4 regions of the Mesorhizobium sp. M0954 genome follow, and region 4 is predicted to be linked to each of the others. Evidence: predicted binding sites of a transcription regulator. Region 4 holds the regulator's gene; each other region holds the start of a gene.

Region 1 (5,583 bases), on a different contig from region 4:
GCACCGGCGGTGATACCGGCCGACAGAACGCCCAGCGCCCAGCCGGAGCGATCCTTCGGCGTCTGCATGGCAACCAGGATGGTCGAACCCGAAGAATAGCCGCCGGCAAAGCCGATCAGCAGGCGCAAGAGCACCAATTGCCAGACAGTCTGCACCATGCCGGTCAGCGACATGCACAGCGCCATGCCGAAACTGGCGCGCACCAGCATCAGTTTGCGGCCGTAACGGTCGCCTAGCCGCCCCCACAGGGGCGCGACCAGCGCGGCGGCAAGGAAGGTGGCGCCGTAGGCGACGCCCGACCACTGCACGATCGCCGCATGGCCCTCTGCGCCCAGCTGCTCGACGTAAAGCGGCAGGAAGGGCAACAGCAGCGTCATCGCTACAAGCGTGCTGAACGAGCCGGCAAAACACACGGCGAGATTGCGGCGCCAGTGGACGTTGTGCGTGGCGCGGTTGGCGTCTTGCGGCATGTCTGTCCTGTCCGGCCAGCTTGCATGGAACTTGCTGTGGATACCAATTTGGGATACCAATTTGGTATCTGTCATGAACGCAAGCCCCGTCGCTGTCAATGCGGGCCTCTCAAACATGATCGACAAAGGCCGGCGTGATCGGCCAACGCCGGCCAGTGACCCGATTGCCGGAACGAATGACCTGAACGGAACGCCAATGTCGCAGATGCAGAACGTCGAAAAGCAGCTTCGCGAGATGATCCTCGGGCTCGAGATTGGTCCCGGCGAGCGGCTGACGGAGCGCTGGGTCGAAAGCCGCTTCGGCGCCTCGCGCACGCCGGTCAGGGCTGCGTTGCTGCGGCTCGAGACCGAAGGCCTGATCTGCCGCGATGGCCGCGGCTGGACGGTCTCGCCAATCAATCTTGCCGAGCTGGAGCAGATCGCCGTCTATCGCGAGGCGGTCGAGGTCGCGGCAGTCAGGCTGACTTGCACCTTGCAGGACAGAAGTGCCGTCGAAATCATCGAGGCGATGCTCGATTCTTGCGACGACAAGACGCCGCGCGAGGAATGGCATCGCGTCGGCAGGGATTTTCATATCGAGCTGGCACGCCTGTCAGGCAACGAGTTCCTGTTCAGAGCGGTTCGCGATGCGATGACGCGCCTGTCGCGCGCCCGCTGGCTCGAGGTTCGCGACGAGGCAGCGCTCGGCCGCGCCTGGGCCGAACACCATGCCATTCTGTCGGCGGTGCGGGCCGGCGATGCCGATACCGCCGCCCGCCTGCTTTCGGCCCATATCATCGGCAGCCGCGACCGGCTGGTGACCTCGCTGCGCAACGACCGGCGCGGCCTGCGCGCCCGTGGATTTGCCGTCGTCGCTTGAGTGAGGATCGGCTGCCATTGATCACGAAAAGAGCAGATGAGCGAAGAATGCTACTTTCGGTCTCGCTTCGCAAATGCCGATGGCGTAAGAGCGGCGATGGAAAACAACCGATTTGACACACCCGTGACCGTCAAAGGCGCGGCGGGAAGCAATCAGCTCTTGCGTACGGCCCGCGAGGCTTCCGACTACCTCCTCAACAATTGGCCCGGCAAGCGCAGCCCCAAGCACCGCGAAGCGTTGCAAGCCTGTCATGATGCGCTGGCCGGCGACAAGCCGGCCATGAACGCAAGACGGGCCTTCATTGCCGCCGCTCGTGAAGTGAACGTCTTCGTCAGCGACAAGGCGCCTGCCTGAGGCATAGCGGGATTTGACCGAGGCCCGGCCCGCCTGGCAGCCCGGATATCATCACTCTGCCGTTTCGGTTTTGGTTTGGGACTCGCTCTCGCCCTCGGGCTTCGATCGCTCCTTGGCTGCGACCTTGGCAGCCTGCTTTTCCGCCTTCTTGGCAGCCTTCTGCCGGTCGCGTTCCTTGCGTTCCTGACCGTAGTTCGGTGCTCGTGCCATATCGTTTCCTTTCGTTGTGCTTGGCCTTTGCCTAGGAGCATTGGACCGCAAACACAACACCGCAAGGCACGATCGGGCTCCATATCTCGGCGCAGTCCGGAGAGCCCGGCTTTTCAGGCGCCGTCGCGGTCGAGAACGAGATCGGCCGGCCCGAACCGGTCCTTTGCCGTGAATTGCTGGTGCCAGTAGGGATAGAGCACGGGCGGCCTGCTGACCACATCGAGCCGTGTGCGCTCCTCATCGGCAAGCACAAGGCTTGCAGCGGCGATATTGTCTTTGAAATGGGCTTCGGTTCGTCCGCCGATCACCAGCGAACTGACAGCGGGCCGGCCGAGCAGCCAGGCAAGCGCCACCTGCGCCGCCGACACGCCGTGATTATTGCCGATATCGATCAGCGTGTCGACGATCCGCCACAGCCGGTCCTCGTCGCGGATCGGCGGTTCCGACCAGCCGCTGAGCTGGCGGGCGGTCGGCTGGTCACGGTGGTATTTGCCGGACAGCAACCCGCCGGCAAGCGGGCTCCAGACCAGCACGCCGAGCCCCTGGTCGACCGAGATCGGCAACAATTCATACTCGGCCTCGCGCGCTTCCAACGTGTAATGGATCTGCTGGGTGACGAAGCGCGGCTGGTGATGACGGTCGCTGATCCCCAGCCCCTTCATCACTTGCCAGCCGGAATAATTGGAGCAGCCGACATAACGGACCTTGCCCTGCGCGACCAGCGTGTCGAGCGCGGCGATGGTTTCCTCAAGCGGTGTCAGGCCATCCCACTCGTGCAGGAAATAGATGTCGATGACATCCGTCCTGAGCCGCTTCAGGCTCCTCTCGCATTCGCGGATCAGATGGTAGCGCGACAGGCCTTCATCATTGGGGCCTTTGCCGATCCGCATGCGCGCCTTGGAGGCGATCAGCACGTCGCCCTTGCGCTTGCCGCCGAGCGCCTCGCCGATGATCTCTTCCGACACGCCGTTCGAATAGACGTTGGCGGTGTCGATGACATTGACGCCGGCATCGATGCAAAGGTCGATCATCCGGCCCGCCTCGTCGAGGTCGGTCTTGCCGACCGCCGAAAACGCGCCGCCGCCGCCGAACGTCATGGTGCCCATGGTCAGCGTTGAAACCTTCAGCCCGGAACGGCCGAGAGTGCGGTATTCCATGTCGTATCCTCACAATTTATCGGGAAAGGGCGTTGCAGACGACAGCCCTCAATGAACCAGCTATTTGTAGGATAATTCGTTCCGCTTGTCGCCCGTTCCGCAGGGCAAGCTCGATCACATCTTGCGGATTGAAACGCACAGCCAGCTCAGTAGTGGCTGCAATAAAACCGTCATTGCCGGCCTATACTAACATCGGTCCAGCGCTTCGATTTCCGGCCGCCGGGCCGGGCGGCAGAGCGCCTGACAGCGGCCGGCAAGGCCTGTAAGCGGAGCAGCGTAAATGACCGAGATAAAACAGAATTCCCCGGCCAGGGACTGGCTGGAAGCGGAACTCGCCGACACGCTGGATGAAGACTATGAACTGGAAATCTCGGAGCCGGCGCTGTCGATGGAGATCGCCAAGATCTACAAGAATGCACATCCGCCATCGATCGACCGCCTGCAGTATTTTCGCGATCTCATCACGCTGCAATCCGAGTTGATCAAGCTGCAGTCCTGGGTCGCCTATCACAAGAAGAAGCTCGTCGTGGTTTTCGAGGGCCGCGACTCGGCGGGCAAGGGTGGTGTTATCAAGCGCATCACCCAGAGGCTTAATCCGCGCATCTGCCGCGTCGCAGCACTTCCGGCGCCGACCGAGCGCGAGAAGTCGCAATGGTATTTCCAGCGCTACGTTCCGCATCTGCCGGCCGGCGGCGAGATCGTGCTGTTCGACCGCTCCTGGTACAACCGCTCCGGCGTCGAGCGGGTAATGGGCTTTGCCCAGCCGGATCAGGTCGAGGAGTTCTTCCGCGACGTTCCGGATTTCGAACGCATGCTGGTCCGCTCAGGCATTACGCTTGTCAAATACTGGTTTTCGATCACCGACGAGGAGCAGCAGATGCGCTTTTTGATGCGCATCCATGACCCGATGAAGCAATGGAAACTGTCGCCGATGGACCTCCAGTCGCGCGTGCGCTGGGAGCAGTACACCAAGGCCAAGGAAGAAACGTTCGCCCGCACCAATATCCCGGAAGCCCCGTGGTTCATCGTCGAGGGCAACGACAAGAAACGGGCACGGCTGAACTGCATCGACCATCTCCTCAAGCAGATGCCCTATGAGGAGGTGCCGCACGAGGAGATCACACTGCCGGAGCGCGTCTTCAATCCCGAATACGAGCGCCAGGTACTGCCGCGCGAACTGTATGTGCCGGAGAAGTACTGACTAAAGCGGCGAGGAGGGCGCCGCTCCATGGCGGCACCCTGCAACAAGCTAGGTGCGCTCGATGATGACATGCGTGGCCTTCGGCGTCGCGACCTGCTCGCTGCAGCGATAGCCGAGCTTGGGCATGTCGATGCCGGCAAAAAGGCTCTCGCCGGCACCTAGCAGGACCGGTGAGATCGCCAGATGCATTTCGTCGATGAGCTTTTCCTTGAGATATTGCCGGATCGTAGAAACGCCGCCGCCCAGCCGTACATCCTTACCGTCAGCCACTGCCTTCGCCTTCTCCAGCGCTGAGTGGATGCCGTCGGTCACGAAATAGAAGGTCGTGCCGCCCTCCATGACAATAGGATCACGCGCATGGTGCGTGAGCACGAAGACCGGCACGTGGTAGGGTGGGTTGTCACCCCACCAGCCTTTCCAGCTGTCATCCGGCCATTCGCCGCGGATCGGCCCAAACATGTTGCGGCCGAGGATCCATGCGCCGACATTTTCGAAGCTGCGTGCCGCGAACGCCTCGTCGGTGTCCGTGGTCCCGCCATCCTTGCCGAGGACCATCTTGCGGAAGGTGCGGGTGCCGAACATCCATTCGTGCAGGGCTTCTCCGCCAACACCCAGCGGGTTCTTCAGGTCTTGGTCGGGACCGGCGCCGAAGCCGTCGATCGACAGGGTGAAGGCGCTGACGCGAAGTTTGGACATGAGAGCCTCCTCGATAGCCAATTGTGAGATGCAAGCAGTTATTGGGGTAGCTTAACTGATTGCATTTTGCAAGCGGTATTTTGAATCGCCGGCGGGGCAATCGCTTCCAAATCATGTTGGAATAACCAATCTCAATGTCGGCGCCGCCCGTCATCCGCCTGCCGGCAGCTTCTCCCTGTATAGTGACGGGGAGAAGGGGCTGGCCGCAACGTCGATGTTTTTGCAACGCTGGAGATTGGTGAAATCTTTTACGAACGCGTCTTTCTCCCTGCCACTTTACAGGGAGAAATGCCCGGCAGGGCAACGAGGGGCAGCGTAAACTTGAAGCGATGTCCTGCGGCGTTCCATGTCGCGCTTTGGACGAACGAACACTACTCGATGTAGACGCTACAAAGGCGCATCACCCCTTGAGCATCGCCGCCACTTCCGGCGCGAAGTAGGTCAGGATGCCGTCGCAGCCGGCGCGCTTGAAGGCGAGCAGCGATTCCAGCATCGCCTTTTCGCCGTCGATCCAGCCATTGGCGGCGGCGGCCTTGATCATCGAATATTCGCCCGAGACCTGATAGGCAAAGGTCGGCATCTGCAACTCGACTTTCAGCCGGCGGATGATGTCGAGATAGGGCAGGCCGGGCTTGA
Region 2 (5,583 bases), on a different contig from region 4:
TCGCGATGCTGATCAACGCCGGGACACCGGTTTTCCTCGCCATCCTGATCACCTTGCTGGTCGGCGTCGCCATCGGCATGTTCCATGGCTTCGGCATCGTCAAGATGGGCCTGCCGCCCTTCATCATCACCCTGGCAACGCTGACCTCGCTGCGCGGGATCGGTCTGTTGATGACCAATGGCAACTCGATCTCGATCAACAACGACGCCTTCCAGACGTTCTCGCGCAGTTCCTTCGCCGGCGTCCCCAATCTGTTCTGGATGGTGATCCTGGTCGGCATCCCAGCCTACATCTTCCTGCACCACAGCCGCTGGGGCCGCTATCTGTTCTCGGTCGGCTCCAACGCCGAGGCGTCGCGCCTGTCAGGCGTCAACGTCCAGCGCACCATCTACATGGCCTACACGCTGTCGGGCCTGTGCGCGGCCTTCGTCGGCGTGCTGCTTGCCTCGCGCATCGGCATCGGCAATCCGACGCAGGCCGAGGGCTGGGAATTGCAGGCGATCGCCTCCTCGGTGATCGGCGGCACCTCGCTGTTCGGCGCTGTCGGCTCCGTGCACGGACCGCTGCTCGGCGCCTTCATCCTTGCCACCATCAACAACGGCGCCAATCTGCTCAACGTCAACGCCTTCTGGCAGCGCATCATCACCGGCGTGCTGATCATCGTCATCGTCTATTTCGACGGGCTGCGCCGCCGCGGCAAATAGACCGCCTCCCAACAATCGCCGGCCTCGCCACAGCAGGGCCGGCAGTCCCATGAACCGACTGGATTGAAGCATGAAAGCCGTCGTCTGCCGCTCGCCCGGCGAACTTGTCCTCGAAGATCGTCCGGCGCCTGGCGCGCCCCCCGCCGGCTGGGCGCTGGTCGCCGTCAGCCATGTCGGCATCTGCGGCACCGACTATCACATCTTCGAAGGCAAGCACCCGTTCCTCGCCTATCCCCGCATCATGGGCCACGAGGTTTCCGGCACCGTGATCGAGGTTGGCGTGGACGTCGATCTCGCCGTCGGCGAAGCGGTGATCGTCAATCCCTATCTCGCCTGCGGCAAATGCAACGCCTGCCGGCAAGGCAAGCCGAATTGCTGCGTCAGGATCGAGGTGCTCGGCGTCCACCGCGACGGCGCCATGTGCGAGCAGATCCTGGTGGCGGCGCAAAATCTTTATCCGGCAAACGGCCTGTCGCTGGCCGATGCCGCCGCCGTCGAATTCCTGGCGATCGGCGCCCATGCCGTGCGGCGCTCGCTGGCTGATCCACGTGCGCGCACGCTGGTCATCGGCGCAGGCCCGATCGGGCTCGGCACGGCGCTGTTCGCCCGCATCGCCGGGCTCGATGTGACGCTGCTCGACATGAGCGCTGAACGGCTTGGCTTTGCCGAAAGCGAACTCGGCTTCGCGACGCTCGACGGCTCGCGAGGCACCGCTGCCGACCTGGTGCGGGAAGCAACCGGCGGCAACGGCTTCGACGTGGTTTTCGATGCCACCGGCAACACCCGGTCGGTGCAGTCGGCCTTCGCTCATGTCGCGCATGGCGGAGCGCTGGTCCTGGTCAGCGTCGTCAAGGACGACATCGCCTTTTCCGATCCCGAATTCCACAAGCGCGAGATGATGCTGATCGGCAGCCGCAACGCCCTGCGTGCCGATTTCGACCATGTCGCCGCCTCGATCCGCAACGGCGCGCTGCCGCTGGCAAAGCTTGTGACGCACCGCACCACGCTTGGCGAGACGCCGCACGACCTCGCCCGCTGGGCGCATGAGAAGTCTGGCCTGATCAAGGCTGTCATTCAGGTCGGATGATGCCAGGGCTGCCGTATCTCAGAGCGCCGACAATTTGAGCTCGATCCGCTCGGCCGGGAAGCGCGACTCCGAAAACTGTATCGGCTGACCGTCGGGCGTGACGTTGACGGCGACCGTCACCAGCACGATGGCGCCGGGCTGCAGCTCGAGGTCCGCAAGGTCGGCGGCATCGGCATGGCGCGCCGACAGCACGGTCGATTGCCTGAGATAGTCGTCGATGCCGAAACGTGCCAGTGATGCGGTGATCGAACCGGTTTCCGCCATGGCGGCATCGATGCCGGCAAAGCGCCTGGCATCGAACCAGCCGGCCGCGCGGGACACCGGCATTCCATCGGCTTCGCCGCGCGTTTCCAGGCGTATCACATCGGCCCCCGTCGCAAGGCCTAAGCCCTCTGCGACACGACGGTCGGCCGGCTCGATCGATGACGCGAGCAAGGTGATATGCCGCTCGGACGCCTGTCCTTGCAATCCCTCGGAAAAGCGGGTGCGGGCGCCGATCGGATAAGACAGCCGGTTGCGCGACAGCACGAAGGTGCCGCGCCCCTGCTCCGCCCTGAGCACACCCTCCTGCACCAGCGCTGCGATAGCGCTACGCACCGTGTGGCGGTTGACGCCATAGCGTCCGGCCAACGCGATCTCCGGCGGCAGCGCGGCATTCTCGGGAAAATCGCCGGCGGCGATCGAATGCAGGATCTGGTCGGCGATCTGTCGCCACAGCGCGACACCGCTGCGCCGCTCGATGCGGTTGGCTTGTCCGATCATCTCCCGCCCCAATTCTTTGCGCCGATCTTTTGGCCCGTGTCACGTGCCCGTCATGGACACGCGCTAGATAACGAGTATAATTTGTATAGTTGTCTATATCAATAGACAAATTCACGCAAACGAGGAGTACGGCCATGCGAGGACGGGAAGCGCGAGAGCGGGCCGAGCGCAAGGCCGTGATGACGACGCTGGCGCAATCGGCCGGCGACGACATCGTCCGCCTCTGGGACGAAGCCGGCCTGCCTTGCGAAGCGGAACTTCTGCGTGGCCCCGAAACCGGCCTGGTTACGGTACGCGGCCGCATCGGCGGCGGCGGCGCGCCCTTCAATGTCGGCGAGGCGACGGTCACCCGTGCCACGGTGCGGCTTGCGTCCGGCCATGTCGGCCACTGCTACGCGCTCGGCCGCGACAAGCAGAAGGCAAGGCTGGCGGCAATCGCCGATGCGCTGTGGCAGGACCCGGCCCACCGCAATGAGGTCGAGATCAGGATCGTTGCGCCATTGCAGGCGGCACTGGCCAAGGCGCGTGAACAGCGCCGCGCCGAGACGGCGGCGACCAAGGTCGATTTCTTCACCATGGTGCGCGGAGAAGACTGATGAATATCGCCACTCAATCCATTGAAGGCGGCTTCGCCGATCCGGTATTCAACGCGCAGACCGTATTCCGTGCCGTGATGGACGCGATGGCGCGGCCAGGCAGTGTGCAGCCGCTGCCGGCCCTCGCCCACCCCCCGGTGCCGCTGTCGGCCACCGCCGGCGCCGTTGCGCTGGCGCTGTGCGATAACGACACGCCGCTCTGGCTCGACCACGCCTTGCAGGCTTCAGCGACGGTGAAATCCTGGCTTGGCTTTCATACCGGCGCGCCGCTGGCCAACACCCCGGCCGACGCGCATTTCGCGCTGATCGCCACGCCGGCCGAGATGATGGCGCTCGACGGGTTTTCGCAAGGCACCCGGGATTATCCCGATCGCTCCACGACGCTGATCCTCGAGGTCAGCGATCTTGTCTCCGGCGCTGCGCTGCTGCTCGAAGGCCCGGGCATCGAGACGACGGCGACGATCGCGCCGGCGCAAATGCCGCGCCATTTCGTCGAGCAATGGAAGCAGAACAAGCAGCGTTTTCCGCGTGGCGTCGACATCATCCTCGCCACGTCCGAAGCAATTGCCTGCCTGCCGCGCACGACGCGCATCAAGACGATGGAGGCATAGCATGTATGTCGCGGTAAAGGGTGGCGAAGCGGCCATTCGCAACGCCCACAAACTGCTCGCCGACCGCCGGCGCGGCGACCGCTCGGTGCCCGCACTTCGCCTCGACCAGATCGTCGAGCAGCTGGCGCTCGGCGTCGACCGGGTGATGAGCGAAGGTTCGCTCTACGACCGGGAATTGGCGGCACTCGCCATCGTCCAGGCGCGCGGCGACATGATCGAGGCGATCTTCCTGGTTCGCGCCTATCGCACCACGCTGCCGCGTTTCGGCTACACAAGGGCGATCGACACCGGCACGATGCTGGTCGAGCGACGGCTGTCGGCCACCTACAAGGACCTGCCCGGCGGGCAGCTGCTCGGCCCGACTTTCGACTACACCCACCGCCTGCTCGATCCCGAGCTCGCCGCCGGCGGCGATGTCGCCGAACCGGAGCAGCGCGCAGGCAAGGCGGAAGCCATGCCGCGCGTCTCGGCCATCCTCGCCCGCGAAGGCCTGATCGAGCCCGACGGCGACCTGCCTGGGGATCATACCCCCGGCGACATCACCCGCGAGCCGCTCGAATTCCCGATGGCGCGCGACATCCGCCTGCAGGCGCTGTCGCGCGGCGACGAGGGGTTTCTGCTGGCGCTCGGCTATTCCACCCAGCGCGGCTACGCGCGCAACCATCCCTTCGTCGGCGAGGTTCGCATCGGCGAGGTCGAACTGGAACTGGACGTGCCGGAACTGCCCTTTGCCGTGCCGCTCGGCAGCATCCGCGTCACCGAATGCCAGATGGTCAACCAGTTCAAGGGCTCGGCCAAGGCGCCGCCGCAATTCACCCGCGGCTATGGCCTCGTCTTCGGCCAGAGCGAGCGCAAGGCCATGGCCATGGCGCTATGCGACCGCGCGCTGCGCGCCTCGGAGTTGGGTGAGGATGTCATCGCCGCAGCGCAGGACGAGGAGTTCGTCATCTCGCATTCCGACAATGTCCAGGCGACCGGCTTCGTCGAGCATCTGAAGCTGCCGCATTATGTCGACTTCCAGGCCGAGCTCGACCTCGTGCGCCGCATGCGCGCCGAGCATGATGCCCGCGAAAATGCCGGCAAGGCCGAAGAAAAGAGGCAGGCAGCGGAATGAGTGCACAACCAGCGGACATCGCCACCTACAACTTCGCCTATCTTGACGAACAGACCAAGCGGATGATCCGTCGGGCGATCCTCAAGGGCATCGCCATTCCTGGCTATCAGGTGCCGTTCGCCTCGCGCGAAATGCCGATGCCCTATGGTTGGGGCACCGGCGGCGTGCAGGTCACCGCTTCGATCATTGGCCCGGACGATGTGCTCAAGGTCATCGACCAGGGCGCCGACGACACCACCAATGCGGTTTCGATCCGCGCCTTCTTCAAGAAGGTCGCCAATGTCGCCGTCACCACCGAGACGGCCAAGGCGACCATCATCCAGACGCGCCACCGCATTCCCGAATATCCGCTGAGTGCCGGCCAGGTGCTGGTCTATCAGGTGCCCATCCCCGAACCGCTGCGCTTCCTCGAACCACGCGAGACGGAGACGCGCAAGATGCATGCGCTGGAGGAATACGGTCTGATGCATGTAAAACTCTACGAAGACATCGCCAGGCATGGCCGCATCGCCACCACCTACGCCTACCCGGTCAAGGTTGAGGGCCGCTATGTGATGGATCCCTCGCCGACGCCGAAATTCGACAATCCGAAGATGCACCGTTCGCCGGCTTTGCAATTGTTCGGCGCCGGCCGCGAAAAGCGCATCTACGCGCTGCCGCCCTTCACCGATGTGGTCAGCCTCGATTTCGAGGACCATCCGTTCGAGGT
Region 3 (5,583 bases), on a different contig from region 4:
CCGGCATCAGAGAGGCGGAACCAGCCGAACGGGCCGACGGGACGGCCCCCGCGGCGCCAGGACGGCAGCTTGTCGCCGCGCCACCGCTGGCGCCGGAACTGCCGGCCTCCAACCGCGAAGGCCTGCCCTTCCTGACGCTCGTCGCCATCGTCGTGCTGGCAGCCTTTTCGCATCTGACCGGGACGCCGATCTTCATCACCATCGGCCTTTTGGCGACAGCCATCGCCGGGCTCGCCATGCATCTGCGCAACAGGCGCACCGAGCGCCGCGCGGTGGCCCTGCTCGATGCCACGACCGCCCGCAGCCGCGCCGAAATAGAGACGCTGGCCGACCGCATGTGGGAGATGCAGGAGAGCGAGGAGCGCTTTCGCGGGCTGATCGATGCACTCGGCGATCTCGTCGTCCATCGTGACCGCGACGGCCACATTGTCTACGCCAACAAGGTTTTCGCCGACCTTGTCGAAACCGACCAGCGCGACCTTGCCGGCAAGACCCTGGCCGAACTAGGCATCGATGTCGGCATCGTCCCCGACGCCGCGTTTTCCGACCATGAATGCCTGAGTTCCACCGACGTCGCCATTCGCACGCCGGACGGCCCACGCTGGTTCTCTTGGATCGAGCTGTCGGTGCGCGACAAGGACAGCGGCGCCGTTTCGCATCGCGCCATCGCCCGCGACATCACCGCTCGCAAGCGCGCCGAATCCTCGCTGATCACCGCCCGCGAGCGGGCCGAATATGCGAGCCAGGCCAAATCGCGCTTCCTCGCCACCGTCAGCCACGAGATCCGCACGCCGATGAACGGCATCATGGGCATGGCCCGGCTTCTCGCCGACACCAGCCTTTCGCCCGAGCAGCGGACCTATGTCGGCGCCATCTCGACCTCGGCCAGCGCGCTGCTGGCGCTGATCGAGGACCTGCTCGACTACTCCAAGATCGAGGCCGGCCGCTTCGATCCCGAACCGCAGCCGATGTCGGTGCGCGAGATCGCCGACAATGTCATCGAGCTTTTGGCGGCGCGGGCTTTTGCCAAGGATATCGGCCTCGGCTGTCATGTCGAACCCGACGTGCCGCAGCTGATCACCGCCGACCCCGGCAGGGTCAGGCAGGTGCTGCTCAATCTCATCGGCAACGCCGTCAAGTTCACCGACAGCGGCGGCGTCCTGGCAAGCATCGCCCGCGTCCGCACCGAAACCACCGACCGCATCCGCTTCACCATCACCGACACCGGCCCCGGTCTACGCGAGGAGGACATGGAGCGCATATTCGAGGACTTCGAACAGGCTGACGGCACCTCGACCCGTGCGCATGGCGGTGCCGGCCTCGGTCTCGCCATTTCCAAGCGCCTGGTGACCGCCATGGGCGGCACTATCTCTGTGTCAAGCCGGCTTGGCCAGGGGTCCGAATTCGTCTTCGAGATTCCCGCTATTTCCGCCGTCGAGGCGCCGCAGATCCGCCAGGACGCGCTGTCGGGCCGGCATGCCGTGATCGTGTCGAAGAACCTGGTCGAGGCCGAAGCCCTCGCCCGCACCATTCGCGCCAATGGCGGCACGGTCGATCTGGCCACCGCCGCCGCCCAGGCCACCCCTTTCGCCGAGAGCTGCGACGTGCTGCTGATCGATGCTGCCATGGAGCAAAGCGACGGCAGGCTGCTCAGGCGCCTGCGCCAGAGCGGATTTGCCGATTGCGAGGCAGTGACGCTGATTGCACCGACCGACCGTGGCATGCTTGGCGAGTTCCGTGCCAATGGTTACGCCACCTTCCTTGCGAGGCCGGTGCGCGGCGAGACATTGCTGCGCGTGCTTTTGACCAGCCACGCGCCGGTCATCGCCGAGCCGCAACTGCAAAGGCGCGGCGCGCAGGCGGGGCACGCCATTGGCGCCCGCCAGCAGGGCCTGTCGGTGCTGATCGCCGAGGACAACGACATCAACGCCATGCTGGCCCGCGCCACGCTGCTGAAGGCCGGGCATCGCGTGAAAGTGGTCGGCAACGGCAAGGCCGCCGTCGAGGCGGTCATCAGCACCGGCCACAAGCACCGTTACGACGTGGTGCTGATGGACTTGCATATGCCTGTCATGGACGGCCTGGACGCCATCGCCGCCATCCGCCGCCATGAGGAGGAGACCGCGGTGCCGCCAGTGCCGATCATGGTGCTGTCGGCCGACAGCCAGGAAAAGACCCGCCACGCCGTGCTCGCTCACGGTGCCAGCGGCTTCGTCACCAAGCCGCTCGACCCCGATGCCCTGGTTCATGCGGTCGAAGGGCAAGCGGCCGCCTGAGGCACAACATAGACGGTTGATAGATTGCCCAGCCGACGAAGTATTGCCCGCAGAGCCGTATCACGGTACTGTCACAATCCTGTTGCACCTACACCGTATCCCCGTGCCAAGAGGGATGGCTCGAAGGAGAATCACTCGTGCATACAGTCATGCCGGAATGTGATGCTCGGCCGAACGCCAGCGGGCCTTTGCTCGTCGGCCGGAACGCCGATGCCGTCATAAAAGGCGCATCGCTCGGCCGCATCGGCAATCTCGAAGTGCGGCTCGCCCGCAACGAGGCCGAGATCGCTGCCGCGCAGGAAGTGCGCTACCGGGTGTTCTACGACGAGCTTGGTGCCAGGAAGGACCTGTTCCAGATGCAGGACCGCCGCGATGCCGATCGCTTCGATCCCCTCTGCGATCATCTGCTGGTCTTCGATACTTCGCTTTCCGGCCCCGAGCATCGCCGCATCGTCGGCACCTACCGCCTGCTGCGGCAGGAGATTGCCGCGGCCGCCGGCGGCTTCTATTCCGAAGGTGAATTCGAGCTGACCAAGCTCATCGCGCGGCATCCCGGCCAGCGCTTCCTCGAGCTCGGCCGCTCCTGCGTTCTGCCGGAATACCGCTCGAAGCGCACCATCGAGGCGCTGTGGCAAGGCATATGGGCCTACATCAACCATTACGGCATCGGCGTGATGACCGGCTGCGCGTCGTTCCACGGCACCGTGCCTGCGGCACATGCCGAGGCGCTGACCTATCTTGCCCACCACTGCCGGACGAATTCATCCTGGGACGTGCGCGCCGTCGCCGGGCGCTATTGTTCCATGGATCTGATGCCGATCGAGGCCGTCAACACCAAGGCGGCGATCGCGGCGATGCCGCCGCTGGTCAAGGGCTATCTGCGCGTCGGCGCGCGCATTGGCGACGGTTGTGTCATCGACCGTGAATTCTCGACGGTCGACGTGTTCGTGGTGATGCCGGTCAAGGAGATCGGTGCCCGCTACGTCAATTATTATGGTGGAGAAGCGCAGCGGTTTGCGGCCTGAATAGGGCAGTAGGGGAGTAGGCGGAGAGAAGGCAAGGGCCCGAGTAGGCAATTGCTCTACTTTACCCGACGTAGCGCTATTCCCTACTCCCGTACTGCCCTATTCCCCTACTCCCCTAACTTACGCATCTTTCTCAGCCTGCTCGTTGACCGGCCCCGGCTCCACCGGCGCTTCGCTTGCGACATGCTTGGGGCCGCCCTTGGCGACGCCGACCATGGCCGGCCGCAGCACACGCTCGCCGATCGAATAGCCGGGCTGCACGACCTGCACGACCGTGTTGGCCGGTACGTCGGGATTGGGCACCTCGAACATCGCCTGGTGGAAATTCGGATCGAATTTCTCGCCCTCGGGCTCAAGCTTCTTCACGCCGTGGCGTTCCAGCGCCGACAGCATGGCGCGCTCGGTGATCTCGACGCCGTCGATCAGCGCCTTGAAGCCGGCATCGCCCGACGCCTTGGCCTCCTCCGGGATGGCATCCAGCGCACGGCGCAGATTGTCTGACACCGAAAGCATGTCGCGGGCAAAATTGGCAACCGCATAGGCGCGCGCATCGTGGACGTCCCGCGCGGTACGGCGGCGCAAATTCTCCATGTCGGCCGCGACGCGCAGCGCGCGATCCTTCAGCTCTTCGTTTTCCTTCAGAAGCCGCACAAGCGCCTCATAGTCGCCGTCGACGCCACCTTCCCTTGGCTCCGCGGCAGCCTCGGTCTTCTCGGCTTCATCGGGCGCGCGTTCGTCTTTTGCCTGGTCGCTCATCGCCGTTTCCCGTCATTTTCGAATGGTGTGGATTTGCGCCCGATATCGAGGTTTAGCGGCCAAAAATCAAGGGGCAAGCGATACTGCAGCCGCTGTCGCTGCTTGATGGCGGACGGCGCAGAGCTTTCGATTTTAATTCAAACTTTACCGTACCCGACGGCTTTGCTTGCCGGGACACTACAATGCGGGAACCATTCCTCCCTTGGAAGAGTTTCGAAGCCGACACAGGATTTTGGATGATGCCCCGCAGGAATGGCGAAAAACGCGACGGGCTCGCCGCCGATATCCGGCGCCAGCTCGGCACCGAGGCGACCAAGCGCTTTCTGCGCACCTTACCGGCCTTCCGCACGGAGTCCGATATTCCCGACCGTCTGAAGGAATTGCTCGACCGCCTGGACGGCGTCGAAGCCAAGGTGGTCGCAGGCGGGCGCCGTCGGTAGACACCGTCGCCAGCAACGCGACCTGCGATTGCGGCCGCAATTCCTCGCCATCGCGCGACATTTACCCGCAGTAACTTTGCGTGATCTCCGCCTTGCGGCAGCGCGCCGCTCCGCCTATGTTTCATGATGAACATGATTTCCCCCGAAGCTGTGGCAAACAGCAAGCGCGCCTGGTTGAAGATCCTGTCGCGCTATAAAAAGCCCGACAGGCGTCGCAGCGCCGTCGAACTCGCCATCACCCTCATCCCCTTCGCCACGCTGTGGGCACTGTCCTCGGCCGCTTATGCCTATGGCCATTGGTGGGGTCTGGTCCTCATCCTTCCGGCAGCCGGCTTTCTGGTGCGTATCTTCATGATCCAGCACGATTGCGGCCACGGCTCCTTCTTTGCCAACCGCTATGCCGACGACTGGATCGGCCGCGTGCTTGGCGTGTTGACGCTGACGCCCTACGATTGCTGGCGCCGCGCCCACGCAACCCATCACGCCAGCGCCGGCAATCTCGACGAGCGCGGCACCGGCGACATCAAGACACTGACGGTCGCTGAATATCGGCAACTGTCATGGCGGGGCCGGCTCGCCTATCGCCTCTATCGTCATCCGCTGGTGATGTTTGGCCTTGGCCCGATATGGATCTTCATTTTCGAGCAGAGACTGCCCTTGGGCATGATGCGGGGCGGTTTCACCCCCTGGGTGTCGTCGATGTCGACCAATCTCGCCATCGCGGTCATCGCCGCGCTGCTCATCTGGTTCGTTGGCCCCGGCGCGTTCCTGGTCGTGCATTTGCCGATCGTCATCCTCGCCGGATCGGCCGGCATCTGGCTGTTTTATGTCCAGCATCAGTTCGAGGAGACGGAGTGGACAAAGGACTCCGAGTGGGAATTCCAGCACGCTGCCCTGCACGGTTCGTCCTATTACGACCTGCCGCCGGTGCTGAACTGGATCACCGGCAATATCGGCGTCCACCACGTGCATCACCTCTCGGCCAAGGTGCCATGCTACCGGCTTCCGGAAGTGTTGAGGGACTATCCGGAGCTGCGTGAGATCGGCCGCGTCACACTCCTCGACAGCCTGCGCTGCGTCAAGCTG
Region 4 (5,583 bases):
CCTCGCCATCATGGTGCTGCCCTTCATCACCTCGATCACCAAGGACGTCTTCGATACGGTGCCGGCGGTGCTGAAGGAATCGGCCTATGGCATCGGTTGCACGACCTGGGAAGTGACCCGGCGCGTGGTCATTCCCTATACCCGCATCGGTATCATGGGCGGCGTCATGCTTGGCCTCGGCCGGGCACTCGGCGAAACCATGGCGGTGACTTTCGTCATCGGCAACGCACATCGCATCAGTGCCTCCCTGTTCGCGCCGGGCACGACGATCTCGGCGACCATCGCCAATGAATTCACCGAGGCCGACGGCGACCTCTACACCTCCTCGCTGGTTTCGCTCGGCCTGATCCTCTTCGTCATCACCTTCCTGATCCTCGCCGCCGCCCGCTATATGCTGATGCGGATCGACGCCCGTACGGGAGCCTGACCGATGTCGACATCCTCATCGCTCCACAGCCGCCGCAAAGCCAGGAATTCGGTGATGATGGCGCTTTGCGTCGTCGCCGCCGGCATCGGGCTTGCCTGGCTGGCGCTCATTCTCGGCGCGTTGGTCTATAAGGGCATAGCCGGGCTTTCGCTCGCGGTCTTCACCGAGATGACGCCACCACCGGGCGAGGCCGGCGGCTTGCTCAATGCCATCACGGGCAGCCTGCTGATGACGATCATCGCCGTTGTCGTCGGCACGCCGATCGGCGTGCTGGCGGGAACCTACATGGCCGAGTATGGACGCTTTTCGCGCATCACCACCGTCGTCCGCTTCATCAACGACATCCTGTTGTCGGCGCCGTCGATCATCATAGGCTTGTTTGTCTATGAGCTGATGGTGCGGCCAATGGGACATTTCTCGGCCATTGCCGGCGCCGTTGCGCTTGCCATCCTGGTCATTCCGGTGGTCGTGCGCACCACTGAAGACATGCTCAACCTGGTGCCGAACGCGTTGCGTGAAGCCGGTGCCGCGATCGGCGCGCCACGCTGGGTGGTGATCCGTTCGGTCGCCTACCGCGCCGCATTGTCCGGCATCGTCACCGGCATATTGCTGGCGATAGCACGCATTTCCGGCGAGACGGCGCCGCTGCTCTTCACCGCGCTCAACAACCAGTTCTGGAGCAGCAATATCAACGCGCCGATGGCCAGCCTGCCGGTGACCATCTTCCAGTTCGCTCTCAGCCCTTACGAGGAATGGCAGCAACTGGCGTGGACCGGCGCACTCATAATCACCCTGACGGTTCTGGGCTTGAGCATCCTCGCCCGCAGCCTTACCGGACGCAGAGAGGACAGATGACACAGATGTTGTCCCCAGACATGACGATGACCGAAACGGTCACCGAGAAGACGAAGATCGAGGTCAAGAATCTCAACTTCTACTACGGCCAGAGCAAGGCGCTGAAGGACATCAGCCTGTCGCTGCCCGAGCGCAGCGTCACGGCCTTCATCGGCCCTTCGGGCTGCGGGAAATCGACGCTGCTGCGTGTGTTCAACCGCATCTATGAGCTCTACCCAAAACAGACGGCCGAGGGCCAGGTGCTGCTCGACGGCAAGAACATTCTCGACCGGTCGCAGGATCTCAACCTCCTCAGGACCAAGATCGGCATGGTGTTCCAGAAGCCGACGCCGTTCCCGATGTCGATCTACGAGAACATCGCCTTCGGCGTCAGGCTCTACGAGAACCTCGGCAAGTCCGAGATGGACGGCCGCGTCGAACAGGCGTTGAAGCGCGCCGCGCTGTGGAGCGAGGTCAAGGACAAGCTCAACGCCAGCGGCTTGAGCCTATCCGGCGGCCAGCAGCAGCGGCTCTGTATCGCCCGCACCGTGGCCGTGAAGCCGGAAGTCATTCTGCTCGACGAACCGGCTTCGGCCCTCGACCCGCTGTCGACTGCCAAGATCGAGGAACTGATCGACGAATTGCAAGCCGACTACACGATCGTCATCGTCACCCACAACATGCAGCAGGCGGCGCGCGTGTCGCGCCAGACGGCCTTCATGTATCTGGGTGAACTGGTCGAGTTCGACCGGACCGAGAAGATCTTCACGTCGCCCCGCGAGAAGCGCACGCAGGACTACATCACTGGCCGCTTCGGCTGAGCCGTTCCGATCATGCATATGAGGACAGGACCATGGGCGAACACACAGTCGCTTCTTTCGACGAGGATCTCGAGCAGATCAGCAAGCTGATCCGCGACATGGCCGACCTCGCCGGTTCGATGGTCGGCGGGGCGACCAAGGCGCTGTTGAATTCCGACAACGTGCTGGCGCAACGCGTCGTTTCCGACGACGCCATCATGGATGCGCGTCAACGCGAACTGGACGACCGCGCTATCACCCTGATCGCCAAACGCCAGCCGATGGCCCACGATCTTCGCCATGTGGTCGGAGCGATCCGCATGGCGGGCGACCTCGAACGCATCGGCGACCTTGCCAAGAATATCGCCAAGCGCGTGAGTGCGGTCGGCCTCAGCGCCACGCCGCGGGACCTGTCGCATTCCATCGACGCGATGGCGCAGCTGGTTCTCATCCAGGTGCAGGGTGTCATCGAGGAATATGCTGCAGGCGATGCGGCCGCGTTGGCCAAGCTTCGTGCCGCCGACGAGCGCATCGACGTTAAATACACGTCCGTGTTCCGCGAGCTGTTGACCTACATGATGGAAGATCCGCGCAACATCACCGCTTGCACGCACCTGCTGTTCTGCGCCAAGAATCTGGAGCGGATCGGCGACCATGTCACCAACATCGCCGAAAATGCGTATTATGTGCTGACCGGCGAGCAATTGCCGGTCAATCGTCCGAAGCAGGACGAAACGACAATGTCCGCACCGGTGACATGATGGGGGTGCCCAGCCGATGATCGCACCACGCATAATGGTGGTGGAGGACGAGGAGCCGTTGGGTGTGCTGCTCCGCTACAATCTCGAATCCGAAGGCTACCAGGTCGAGGTGGTGACACGCGGCGACGAAGCCGAGATCCGTTTGCAGGAGAATGTGCCCGACCTTTTGGTGCTCGACTGGATGATACCAGCGGTTTCCGGCATCGAGCTCTGTCGTCGGTTGCGGGTGCGCCCCGAAACCGAGCGGCTGCCGATCATCATGCTGACCGCGCGCGGCGAGGAGAGCGACCGGGTGCGCGGTCTTTCGACCGGCGCCGACGACTATCTGGTCAAGCCGTTTTCGACACCGGAATTCATGGCCAGGGTCAAGGCGCTGCTGCGGCGCGCCAAGCCGGAAGTGCTGTCCAGCGTGCTGAAGGTCGGCGACATCGTGCTCGATCGCGAATCGCACAGGGTCTATCGCAAGAAGAGCGAAATCAGGCTCGGGCCGACCGAATTCCGGCTGCTCGAGTTCATGATGCGGCATCCGGGCCGTGTCTTCTCGCGCAGCCAGTTACTCGATAATGTCTGGGGGGAGACAATCTACATCGACGAACGCACCGTCGACGTGCATGTCGGGCGGCTGCGCAAAGCCGTCAACAACGGCCGGATGCCGGATGTCATCCGCACCATCCGCGGCGCCGGCTATGCGATCAGGGAAGATTGACCCGCCTGGTCAGGCTACGTTCTTTCTGACGCTGGGCCTCATTTGCGCGCCCGGCGCGAAAATCTCCTGGTCGACGAAGCTTAACGCCCGCATCGCGCAGCCTTCGCGGATCAGAGGCAATTCGTTCGGCTCTGTATCGAAGGAGATCGAGCCTGAATGCTGGCCGCCGGCGGTCTGGGCGATTGCCTTCCGCAAGGCCGGCTCGATCAGATCGAAGGCGGCGGCACTGGCGCCGACCATCGCGACCGGTGCCGGATCGATCAGCGCGAACAGCGAGCCGAGACCGAAACCCAGCGCTTCGCCGGCCTTGCGGTAGGCCTCGCGTTCCGGCCCATCTTTCTCGCGCGCCCGGGCCGCCAGTGCGCGCATGTCGGCGTCGCTGACGTCGGCGACCGGTTCGCTGTCTTCGCTCATCTGCCTGGCGTTGCGCCAGATGGCGTAGTTCCCGGCATACGCCTCGATGCAGCCGCGCCGCCCGCAACGGCAGAGCGCGCCGCCCGGACGATGGATCATGTGGCCAAATTCGCCGCCCGAGGAATGCGTCCCGGTGAACAGTTCGCCCTTCAGCACCAGCCCCATGCCGATGCCATGCGAAAGCAGGATGGCGATGAAGTCGTCGCGATAGCGATCCGGATTGCGCCAGCGCAAAGCCACCGCCATCATGTTGCAGTCGTTCTCCACCGTTGCCGGGATGCCGAATTCGTCCTCCAGCATGTCGGCAAAGGCGATGTCGGTCTGCGGCGTGATCGGCGACCACAGCATGGCGCGTGCAGGGGAGTCGGTAATGCCCTGAATCGCCAGGGCGATGCGGGCGACACTGCGGACGTCAAGATCTGGATCCTGCAGCCGGCGCCGGACGATGGCCATGCATTCACGGATCAGCTCGTCGCGCGGCATAGTCAGCGTGTCCAGCCGGCGCTGTTCCTCGGCGACCACCTGTCCCGTATAGTCGATAATGGCGGCCGAAAGGAAATTCAGCGACAACACCACGGTCAGCACCGCCGCCGCTTCCGGGTTGAGGGCGAGGCCGACTTGCGGACGACCGCGTTTCAACGAAACGGGCTCACTTGGCTTGCTCTCGGCGAGGATGCCTTCCCGTATCAGGTCGGAAGAAATCGCCGATATGGTCGAATGACTGAGGCCGGTGGTAGCTGCGATCTCAGTACGCGATGGCTGGCCGGCCCGGCGCACCGCCGAGATCACCATCGCCCGGTTGCGCCGGCGCAAATCGTCATGGCGGATTCCGACCGACATTGTTTTGCTTTCCTCCCGGTTGCCGCGGCCGCTCATGAACCGGAAGCCGTCGGTAATGTCCGACAAATAGTGTCGGATGAGGCAAATAGTGTCAGATGCAGGTGGCGCTGTCATCGTTTATTCCGACGCTCGAAAAAACTCGCAGAGTCATCAAAATCCATCAGAATCGATGTTGACAGCAGCCGGAGATCGGGCCAGTATTTTTTCGAGGCTCGAAAAAATTAGAGCTTCTAAGCTGGTCTTTGAGCCAATTGGTCACGCCGTACGCGGCGCAGGGAGGATATGATGAAGAAATTCACGACCGCCATTCTGGCGGGTGTCGCCATGACGCTGGCGCTGGCGTCGGTGGCGCAGGCTAAAGACAAGGTCATCGGCGTTTCCTGGTCGAACTTCCAGGAAGAGCGCTGGAAGACCGACGAGGCCGCAATGAAGGCGGCCATCGAGGCCGCAGGCGACAAGTATATTTCCGCCGACGCACAGTCCAACCCCGGCAAGCAGCTCACCGACGTCGAGAGCCTGATCTCGCAGGGCGCCAACGCACTGATCATCCTGGCGCAGGACGCCTCGGCCATCGGGCCGGCCGTGCAAAAGGCGCTGGACGAAGGTATTCCGGTTGTCGGCTACGACCGGCTGATCGAGAACAAGGACGTCTTTTACCTGACCTTCGACAACAAGGAAGTCGGCCGCATGCAGGCCCGGGAAGTCTTCAAGGTGAAGCCGGAAGGCAACTATGTCTTCATCAAGGGTTCGGGTTCCGATCCGAATGCCGATTTCCTGTTTGCCGGTTCGATGGAGGTGCTG

The links. Region 4 encodes PhoB, which activates phosphate uptake and scavenging genes when phosphate is short. Its sites were predicted from a motif close to TGTCATNNANCTGTCAT; they were not measured.
Region 1: ppk2 (polyphosphate kinase 2) is a predicted target of PhoB. The motif match lies at 3,208-3,224, and genes of this name have one in related genera.
Region 2: phnF (phosphonate metabolism transcriptional regulator PhnF) is a predicted target of PhoB. The motif match lies at 2,591-2,607, and genes of this name have one in related genera.
Region 3: olsB (l-ornithine N(alpha)-acyltransferase) is a predicted target of PhoB. The motif match lies at 2,346-2,362, and genes of this name have one in related genera.

The regions. Positions count from the first base shown of each region.
Region 1 covers NZ_JAMYNR010000007.1:27,405-32,987, forward strand. Annotated here, with positions in the region: gene NKH93_RS11335 (multidrug efflux MFS transporter) at 1-470, opposite strand, end outside; gene NKH93_RS11340 (GntR family transcriptional regulator) at 667-1,329, shown strand; gene NKH93_RS11345 (DUF982 domain-containing protein) at 1,426-1,683, shown strand; gene NKH93_RS11350 (hypothetical protein) at 1,735-1,893, opposite strand; gene NKH93_RS11355 (aldo/keto reductase) at 2,007-3,050, opposite strand; gene ppk2 (polyphosphate kinase 2) at 3,331-4,251, shown strand; gene NKH93_RS11365 (dihydrofolate reductase family protein) at 4,300-4,947, opposite strand; gene hemB (porphobilinogen synthase) at 5,348-5,583, opposite strand, start outside.
Region 2 covers NZ_JAMYNR010000001.1:21,465-27,047, reverse strand. Annotated here, with positions in the region: gene NKH93_RS00145 (ABC transporter permease) at 1-704, shown strand, start outside; gene NKH93_RS00140 (zinc-binding alcohol dehydrogenase family protein) at 775-1,791, shown strand; gene phnF (phosphonate metabolism transcriptional regulator PhnF) at 1,810-2,553, opposite strand; gene phnG (phosphonate C-P lyase system protein PhnG) at 2,688-3,149, shown strand; gene phnH (phosphonate C-P lyase system protein PhnH) at 3,149-3,760, shown strand; gene NKH93_RS00120 (carbon-phosphorus lyase complex subunit) at 3,762-4,874, shown strand; gene NKH93_RS00115 (alpha-D-ribose 1-methylphosphonate 5-phosphate C-P-lyase PhnJ) at 4,871-5,583, shown strand, end outside.
Region 3 covers NZ_JAMYNR010000001.1:79,922-85,504, reverse strand. Annotated here, with positions in the region: gene NKH93_RS00385 (PAS domain-containing hybrid sensor histidine kinase/response regulator) at 1-2,276, shown strand, start outside; gene olsB (l-ornithine N(alpha)-acyltransferase) at 2,426-3,301, shown strand; gene grpE (nucleotide exchange factor GrpE) at 3,422-4,057, opposite strand; gene NKH93_RS00370 (hypothetical protein) at 4,294-4,497, shown strand; gene NKH93_RS00365 (fatty acid desaturase) at 4,624-5,583, shown strand, end outside.
Region 4 covers NZ_JAMYNR010000008.1:27,572-33,154, forward strand. Annotated here, with positions in the region: gene pstC (phosphate ABC transporter permease subunit PstC) at 1-427, shown strand, start outside; gene pstA (phosphate ABC transporter permease PstA) at 431-1,282, shown strand; gene pstB (phosphate ABC transporter ATP-binding protein PstB) at 1,279-2,082, shown strand; gene phoU (phosphate signaling complex protein PhoU) at 2,115-2,822, shown strand; gene phoB (phosphate regulon transcriptional regulator PhoB) at 2,839-3,528, shown strand; gene NKH93_RS12910 (ROK family protein) at 3,538-4,782, opposite strand; gene xylF (D-xylose ABC transporter substrate-binding protein) at 5,068-5,583, shown strand, end outside.